Regions from separate parts of the Chryseobacterium sp. 2VB genome, predicted to be linked through region 2. Evidence: riboswitches for the same ligand, from Rfam matches in the RefSeq annotation. Region 2 holds a riboswitch; each other region holds the start of a gene.
The links. A riboswitch is a leader RNA that binds a small molecule or an ion and turns the genes downstream of it on or off. The one in region 2 is predicted to bind cobalamin.
Positions count from the first base shown of each region.

Region 1: it holds a riboswitch for cobalamin, as region 2 does, so the genes downstream of both, metE (5-methyltetrahydropteroyltriglutamate--homocysteine S-methyltransferase) here and FFS26_RS18855 (TonB-dependent receptor plug domain-containing protein) in region 2, are expected to answer to the same signal.
Region 3: it holds a riboswitch for cobalamin, as region 2 does, so the genes downstream of both, FFS26_RS10405 (TonB-dependent receptor plug domain-containing protein) here and FFS26_RS18855 (TonB-dependent receptor plug domain-containing protein) in region 2, are expected to answer to the same signal.

Region 1 covers NZ_SCNC01000002.1:451,329-454,486, reverse strand. The annotation lists gene metE (5-methyltetrahydropteroyltriglutamate--homocysteine S-methyltransferase) at 1-1,663, opposite strand, end outside; cobalamin riboswitch at 1,835-2,022, opposite strand; gene FFS26_RS04080 (Lrp/AsnC family transcriptional regulator) at 2,218-2,679, shown strand; gene FFS26_RS04075 (hypothetical protein) at 2,763-3,158, opposite strand, start outside.
Region 2 covers NZ_SCNC01000026.1:30,535-33,692, reverse strand. The annotation lists gene FFS26_RS18860 (T9SS type A sorting domain-containing protein) at 1-1,077, shown strand, start outside; cobalamin riboswitch at 1,215-1,393, shown strand; gene FFS26_RS18855 (TonB-dependent receptor plug domain-containing protein) at 1,425-3,158, shown strand, end outside.
Region 3 covers NZ_SCNC01000009.1:25,937-29,094, reverse strand. The annotation lists gene FFS26_RS10405 (TonB-dependent receptor plug domain-containing protein) at 1-1,669, opposite strand, end outside; cobalamin riboswitch at 1,778-1,963, opposite strand; gene FFS26_RS10400 (transporter) at 2,056-3,003, opposite strand; gene FFS26_RS10395 (cytochrome-c peroxidase) at 3,016-3,158, opposite strand, start outside.

The DNA of each region.
Region 1 (3,158 bases), on a different contig from region 2:
TCTGAGATTGGGCATATTGAGACCAGTACACCGTCATCGGAGTTGGGCGGGAAACATCACCGAAGATGACAGGAGGTTTCACACAACGGCTTCCGTAGCTTTGTACCCAACCGTTTTTAGTGAATACAAATCCTTCCAACTGTTCCCCGAAATATTCCACCATGTCGTTTCGCTCAAATTCTCCATGAACCAATACATCAATTCCGATGTCTTCCTGCCAGCGGATTGTTCTCTGCGTTTCCTGTTTCAATAAAGTATCATATTGTTCTGCAGTAAGCTCTCCTTTTTTAAATTTTGCTCTCCAGCTTCTTACTTCTGTGGTTTGCGGGAATGATCCGATTGTAGTGGTTGGAAATAAAGGTAGCTGCAATACTTCCTGCTGTTCTTCTTTACGGATTTTGAAAGTATTTATTCTCTGAGCATCTTTTTCAGTAACTGAATTTACTCTCTGTTTTACCTGATCATTATGGATAAGAGAAGAAGTTCTTCTGCTTTCAATTGCTTTTTTATTTTCTTCAAATGCTTCAAGAACCTGTTCATTTTCCGTTCCGGATGCCAGTTGTTTAAGCGTTACGACTTCCTTTACTTTTTGTTTTGCAAAAGCCAGCCATTTTTTAATTTCAGGATTAAGACTGGTTTCAAAATCAAGGTCACAAGGTGAATGAAGCAATGAGCATGATGGTGCAATGAAAATCCTTTCAGATCCTAATTTTTCAACCGCTTTTCTGATGAAAGACAAGGATTTTTCATAATCATTTTTCCAGATATTTCTACCGTCAACCAATCCTAATGAAAGGTTTAAACTGTCCGGAATAACATTCAGAATATCATCCAGCTGCTCAGGATTTCTAACCAGATCAACATGCAATGTATTGACAGGAAGTGAAACGGCAAGTGAAGTATTGTCTTTTAATCCGTCAAAATAGGAAGCCACAATAAATTTCAGTTTCGGGAAACGTTTTCTGATTTCGGCATACACATAACGATAAGTTTCTTTGGCTTTCTCTGTTAAATCCAATGCCATAAAAGGTTCATCAAACTGAATCCATTCCGCACCCTGATCCTGAAGTTTGGTTAAAATCTCGGTATAGACTGGAAGAAGATTTACTGCCAAATCCAGCTTATCAAATCCCTCTTCTTTTTCTTTTCCTAATAACAGATAAGAAACCAGTCCGATAATCACCGGTTTTGCATTGATTCCCGCTTGTTTTGCTCCTGCAAATTCATTGAAAATTTTGTCTGAGCTCAGCTTAAACTGTTGATTTTTATAAAATTCCGGAACGATGTAGTGATAGTTGGTATCGAACCACTTGGTCATTTCCATGGCAGTGATATCCAATCCGTCTTTCTGATATCCTCTTGCCATAGCAAAGTAAAGATCCAGCTCAGTATTGTTTTTTTTAAGCACCACTTCATGGTACCTTGTTGGAATGGCACCTACGACAAGACTCATATCCAATACCTGATCATAATATGAAAAATCATTACATGGGATAAGATCTATTCCTGCTTCTTTCTGGATATTCCAGTTTTGACTGCAGAGAGTTCTTCCGGTGTTCAGAAGTTCTTCCAAAAGGATTTTACCTGACCAGTACTGCTCGCAGGCTTTTTTGAGTTCTCTTTTGCTACCAATACGCGGATAGCCAAGAATGTGAGTTTGCATTTTTTTAAACTTTTTAATTAAACTTATTGGGAAGTCCTTTACAATGCTTCGTTATGTTTTGCGGAAAAAGTTTCAGGAAATAGTGACATAGCAGACAATGTATTTCCCTTCAGAAGAAAATACAAAATCTGATACACCATCTGTATGACCCAAAGCTTCAGCCCGCGAAAGCATTGTCAATTCAGTAAAGGCAGGTCTCCTGACTTGTAACAGTTTCCGTCATCCTTCCCGCTTTTGGCAGTGGATCTGCAAGGACAGAAACTTTTGGTGTGTTTACTTACAGTTGCGCGACAGCTCGTGATTTTCACACGATTCCCTATTAATCTACCTTAAGTAAAACCTTTCCTGTTTGATGAAGTATCTGTAAAGAACTGTATTTTTACCTTTAACAAAGGTTATCAGTAAAAGTTTTTAATTTTGTGTAAAATTATTAATACAGAATAAAACCACAACTAGAAACAAATAATTAAGCAAATTAAACTTCAGGAATTAAAAATAAAAGCATATAATTCTTTATATTTGACTGTTTTAATCATTTAAAAGAATAATATTCTGTGGAACAACTCGATGATAAGGATGTACAGCTGCTCAGGCTCCTCCAGAAAAACGCCAAACTCACCGTTAAAGAGCTCGCTAAAGAAGTGAACCTTTCTACTTCACCGGTTTTTGAAAGGGTAAAAAGGCTTGAGCAGGAAGGTTTTGTTAAAAGATATGCAGCAGTTCTTGATGCTGAAAAACTGAACCGCGGATTTACGGTTTTCTGCCAGATCAAACTTAAAATTCACGACCGGTCTGTGGGGTATGATTTTGTAAAAGAAATTTTAGAAATTGAAGAAGTTGCGGAATGTTACAATATTTCCGGAGATTTTGATTTCCTTCTGAAAGTCCAGGTGCGGGATATGAAGCATTATCAGGATTTTGTATTTAACAAGCTGGGATCCGTAGATTCTATCGGCAGCACACACAGTACTTTTGTGATGGCTGAGGTAAAAAACAACCATGGACTGACGATATAGATTTCTTTTAAAGTTAACGCCGTCTGAGGATAAAAAAATCCGTCAATAATGACGGATACTATTATTATTTTGTTTTTTAGTACTTAATTGGCAGCCGGATCCCTAAGTTCTGTTGTTAAACCTATTGATTTTAACAGGTTCTTACTGTCGAAAAGCAATGTTGTATAATGTTTCCCTTTTTTAAAAACCAGTTTTGACCCTCCAGGAAATTCACTGTCTGCTCCTGATTTTTGTATTTTGGCATTGTACTTACCGAACTTCGTTTTACTGTCCTGTAATGTACTTTTATTCAGAACAAGACCAAAAGGAAGTCCTTCCACAATGACAGGTTTATTGTCTGAAGTCACAAAAAACATCTCATTGATACTATTGTCTTTTCCCAGGCTGCAATAAAGCTCCAGTCCTGTTTTCATAGGCCATTTTGCATATTTTTCTTCGTTGGCATCTTCATAAAAAACAGTTTTTACGTTCAACGCTTT
Region 2 (3,158 bases):
ACCATTGTTTCGAATGACGGAACCAAAATATCGTCCTCCGTTACCAATGCCGCAACAGGATTCAATGAAATATCTACCTATGATGTCGCTACGGCCACATGGGTAAACAGAGGCGGGCTTGTACCTACAGGATGGGATGGCAGCGTAAGCTCTACCTGGGGAATGTCGACTGATGGAAATACTATAGTTGGTCTTGGTTTTCTCACCGCAGCGAATGCGCATGCTGTGAAATGGGATGAAGTAAACGGAATGGTAGATCTGGGAAGTATAGTTCCCGGACGCAGCTCCAGAGCAAACGCAATCAATGCAGCAGGAACAGTGATCGTAGGCTGGCAGGATGAATCAACCGGAACAAGAAGCGGAGCAAAATGGCAGGATGGAGTGGAAAGTTTTATTACAGATAATAATGGGAATCATGTAGGAGAAGCAGGAGGAATTTCTGCAGACGGAAATACAATAATAGGTTCGGCAAACCCTAATCCTTATGTATGGAATGCTGTGAGCGGACTTACTTATATAACGCATCCTAATGCTTCTTTCAGCTTCAAAGGAGGTGCCACCGGGATTTCTGCTGATGGGAAAAAAGTGATCGGGTATTACAGAGCATTTGGGGCTCCTCCCATGTCAGGAGAAGGCTTTATCTGGACCTCTGCCGCCGGGAGAATTAACCTGAATGATTATGCGGCATCTTTAGGAATTGCCACTAATGGAGTAACAATGGGACTTCCTCTTGCGATTTCACAGGACGGAAAGAAAATTGCCGGGGCAGGGACGAATGCTTCAGGGCAGATGATTGCTTTTTACCTGGATACTTCTGAATTTTTATCGGTGAGTGATGCTGTGAAAGAGAAAAACAATACAGGTATCTATCCTAATCCAGTGGCTGACATCCTGTATTTTAAAGGAAAAGGAAAAATAGAGAAAGCAGAAATTTATAATATGGTTGGACAAAAGGTAAAATCATTGGATACTGTAGAAGGACAGATTGATGTTTCATCTCTGTCAAAAGGAGATTATATTTTACAATATTCCGTAAAAGGAGTACAACAGGAGTCTTATAAATTTATTAAAAAGTAACATATATAAATAGTAAAGTAGTGGGATGAATGGCTGTTTTCAATATTGAAAGCGGCCGTTCTTTTTTGTGTATATAACAAAAGGATAGCATGTTTTGTATAGAAAAGTCTGGTTTTTGGCAAATACATATAAAAAACTATCTTTGCAAAAATTTTGGTTTCCAGTATTTTGGAATGAAAAGGGAATCGGGTGTAACTCCCGGACTGTCCCCGCAACTGTAAATCGCAACACAAGTTTCTGCAAAACGCCACTGTGTAAAAACGGGAAGGAGCAGAATGCGAAAGTCAGGAGACCTGCCAGGATTATAATTAAAAAACATATTGCTTTCGGAGGAAAAGTAAAAAAGTATGGATATAAAAAGATCTTTAGTACTGCTTTTTTCATCTTATGGGTGTTTTCTTTTTGGACAAGAGAAAACCATTGACACTATTTATGTCTTCGACAACCAGATGAACAGGGTGAAACTTTTTCATCCCGTAAAAACAATTACAGCAGAAGATGCTGAAAAAAACTCCGGTAATCTTTCGGAGCTTCTGAGGTTTCAGTCGCAGGTTTTTATTAAAGAAAATGGCCGCGGAGCCGTGTCTTCACCTTCTTTTAGAGGAACTACCGCCCAGCAGACTGCATTCGTGTGGAACGGAATTAATATCAATTCTAATTTTTTAGGGCAGGGAGATATCAATAATATTGCTTTGTTCGGCTATGATCAGATCGGTATCAAAGCTGGTGGAGGAAGTGTAGTGTACGGAAGCGGTGCCATCGGGGGAAGTATTCACCTGAATAATACCCTTGATTTTAATAAAGGTTTCCATGGTTCTTTATTTTCTGAAGTGGCTTCCTTTAATACCTATAATAATTTTGTGAAAGGGTCTTACAGCAATGATAAGTTCAGTTTTAAAGCCTCCGGAAATTATTCTGTAAGTGAAAATGATTATAAGGTAAGCGATCTGAATTACATCAACAGAAACGGGAATTATTACAATACGACATTCAATGTAGGAGCATCCTATAAAATTACAAACGATCATAAGGTTTCGTGGCAAAGCCAGTTTTTTGATTCTTCACAGCATTATCCTGTGTATGAGGAAACGGGAACAAAAACAAAATATACAACTCAAAGTGTAAGAAGTCTTCTTTCTTGGGACTGGAACAAAGCGAAGTTCAGCAATTCCCTTAAAGCAGCCTACACGGAAGAGAATTTTCAGTATTTCGGTTCGTTAAGCCAGCCTAAATCCAGTGGAGGAACCGGGAAGAATTATATCTTTAAAAATGATTTTAATTATTTCCTGAATTCAAAATGGAATTTTAATATCATCGGAGAATTTCAGATTAATAAAGGAGAAGGGTACGAGAGCGGAATATCCAATGTCAGCAGGAATATAGGTTCTGTTTCAGGATTATTGCGGTATTTTGCAACAAAAGATCTGCGTTTTGAAGGAGGATTCAAAAAAGATTTTGTAGAAGATGTAAAGTCTCCTTTTATGTATTCATTCTCCGGAAAATGGAACGCCGCAAAATGGTATGATCTGAGTATTAACGTATCCAAAAACTTCAGATATCCTTCATTTAATGATATTTATTATGAACCGGGAGGAAATAAAGATCTGAGACCGGAAACCTCTACTCAGGTGGATATGACCAATGAGTTCAAAGCGGGAGATTTCAAACTTACTCTGTCTCCCTACTATATGAACATCACAGATCTTATTGTATGGCTTCCAACGGCTATGGGATACTGGCAGGCATACAATGTCAATAAATCCGAATCTTACGGGCTGGAATCTCAGTTGTCTTTCAGCAAGCACTGGGGAAATCATAAATTCAGAGCCAATGCAGCATATTATTATGCAAAAGCTATCGATAAAGAAACGAAGATGCAGAGACCTTACGTTCCCATGCACAGGGGAAATGCCGGTATAGATTACGAATATGGTTTCTTCAGGTTTTATGCACAGGGACAGCTGAACGGTGTTACCTACACCACAAGTGATGAAAAGAGATCAGAAGCTATAGATCCTTATTTTCTTTTAAATATGGGAGTTTCTACCACCTTAGCAAAAAAATATACCTTAGGGTTTAAA
Region 3 (3,158 bases), on a different contig from region 2:
AAGAAAGCAAAGGTCGGAGGGTTACTTTTCCAAGCTGCATTTCAGTCTGCACATTCACATCTGCACCAATGATTTCAACCAATCCAAGATTCATCATCAGCCAGCGGAACATGCTTCCGTTCGGAGCTGCCACAATTTTATCCTGTACTTTATTGTAGTAACCGTCTACTTTAGCATAAAATGTTTTAAGGAAACGGTTGTTATAATTCTTCTGATAAGTAAATCCTACATCATATTGATTGGTGAATTCCGGTTTCAGGTAGGTATTTCCGATATTGGTATAATACAAATCATTGAAGGTTGGAAGTCTGAAAATTCTTTTATAGAAAGCCCTTAGAGTAAGCTCCGGAATTTTTTCCGGCTGATAGCTCATAAACACCGCAGGTGTCCACTCTCTGGCATCTCCCGGTCTTTTATTTTTTCTTACTTCTTCAAAAGTAAAGGTTCCTAAAAGGCTTCCCATAATTTTGAATCTGTTCAACTGATAGGTTGTTGCTAATGCGACCAATGTAGTGTAGCGGGTAGGATAAGAAAAGTTATCCAGATTCGCGTCCAGATTATTGTACTGAAAATCTCCACTCAGGCTGACATCCCAATTGGGAGTGATTGAGTAAATATTGGAAGAGGAAAGATAAAGTTCCCTTTGGATATAGGTGTTATCGGTATAAATAATAGACTGCGAACGAACTGTGTCCATGAAATGGGTATAATCGTAAGCAAATTTTGCTTTAAGCTGTGTTTCAAATTTCGGGAACAGTTTTTTTCTCAGATTGGCCTGTACGAAATAATTTTCATCTGAAAGTCTCGCTCCTCTTCCGCCAAAGCGACCATTCACAATGGGAGCCGGCATTCCACGATCTGAAATATAACCATACCCTCTGATATTCCAGCTTCCATTATTTAAAGTTCCGTTGAAAGAAGTTTCAAACCGTTTTGCTTTGATATCTGAGTCCTGTCTTTTAGCGATGGTATCGTACGCCTGCTGCCCATCAGGATATTTCTTCGCGTACCGGAACCTGTAAATTCCGTCACTCTGCATAAATTCTCCGCTGAAGCTGGCAGAAATCTTGTCTGAAATTTTCTGTTCCAACCGGAATGAAGGATTAAAGAGATCAATAGATGCACTTTTTGCTCTTATCACCAAATTGGTTTTTCTTGGTCCTTTAAATATGGGTGTTTTAGGCTGTAAATAGATAGACCCCGAAGAGCCAAAGTCCTTTGCTGGCTGAAAAATTTCACTTTTCTGTCCGTTATACAACGATATTTCTTCCAGATCATCCAAAGAGTACCTCCCCAGATCTACCAGTCCGTTTTGAGCATTTCCTAATTGAATTCCATCATAAAAAACCCCTACATGCTGGCTTCCCATGCTTCGGATGTTGATGGTTTTCAAACCACCCAATCCTCCGTAATCTTTAATCTGAACGCCTGAAAAATACCGTAGTGCATCTGCAACAGAATGGCTGTTCAGTCTTTCCAGCTGTTCTCCCTGCAGGGTTTGTGCCGGAAGGATTTCTTTAAAATTCTTTTTATAAAGGTTGATTCCTTTAATGGTCTCTTCCTGAAGACTGTCTTTTTTCTTGGTTTGGGAAAACAAAAGTTGAGATGTGATCACCAATATTGTGAAAACAGCTTTATGAATTGCAGAAGTAGTTAGTTTTGCCGCCATTAGCTCATTTAAGGTAATGAAGACGCTAATGGGTATAAGAATACAACGACAAAGCACAGCGGTCACTGCACAGAATCATTGATGTCCTAAGCTTTATTCCACGAAAGCGTCAAACGATTATTGTCTGGCAGGTCTTCTGACTTACTCCATTTTTGAAATCCTTCCCATTAAAAAATAGTGGATATATTCTTCAAAAACTTTGGTGCGGAGCTTACAGCAGCGGGTCTGTCCCGGATTTTCACCGGATTCCCTTTTAAGAGCTTTTTACGGCTCACCAAATTCCGGCAAAGATAAATAATTATTCCTAATCCCCAACTAAAATCATGATTTATAAACAATTAAAGCTCCCGAAGGAGCTTTAACATGATTTCAACAAGGGTTTCTTTTTAAATTCCAATATTCAGAAAAATACTGAATCTTGATTTGGCTTCAATATCTCCTCCCGCCAGGCGCGTGTACATGGGAAGCATGACTTCACTTCCCAGGCTCAGCTTTTTATAAGAGGCTTCAAAACCTAATTTTCCGTACAAAGCACTTCCTGCAGTGTTCGGCAATGCTTCATCAAACTGTTTATTCTGAGCATAAACTTCTCCCTGAACTCCAGTTTTTACAGAGAATATAGATTTTTCATTTCCTGCAACCTGATAAAAACCTGTTGCTGCATAGTTCCATTGGTTTCCAAAACGGTAATTTTTCCTGTTCTCTGTTTTAATGGTATAATCTGTATTCACCAGTACGGCTACTTTATTTTTCTGAAACTTATAATTCAAAGCCGCCTGATAATCCCAGCTTCCGGTTCCCAGCTGAAAGCTTGGGTTGACACCGGATGCTCCTTTTTCATCAAACTTCCCTAGTGGAATTTTCACTCCCAGCCCTCCGCTCAGATAATGGAAATTATCTTTGGAACTCATCAACTGGTAAATTCCCATCAGGTTTAAATCTCCTATTCCATTGATTCTGACATCTCCCTGCATGGTTTTCTTTTTATGAAAATGGAATGGAAGGCTCGCATAAACACTCAGTTTTTTAGTCAGTGGAATTTTCCCCCAAAGTTGCAGCGTATTGAAATACTGATCCTGGGTAAGATCTTTTACAAATAAGTTCTCTTTCGCTTTATAATGCTGCGCAAAGTATTTGATCCCGATAAACTGCGGATTCAGTAAAGATTCAAAGCCGGAAGATCCGTTTCCTGCTGCACAGCCGCAAGCATCACAGTCATCATCAAAATCGAATCTGTTAAGCGTTTCGGGAGCAATATAAGCACTGTCTCTGATGGTTTTTGCCTGATACTGACTAAACACGATCAAACTTACTATCAATATAATCTTCTTCATGTTTTTTATAAATTATTCTGCAAATTTTGGATTGGATATAAAACTTTTATCCGATAATGTTTTCAGGAACGCAATGATCGATTGTTTTTCCTGGCTGTTCATAGCAATTCCTATGTGACCATTCTGTTTAAGCTGAGGATCAAGATTGGCATTAT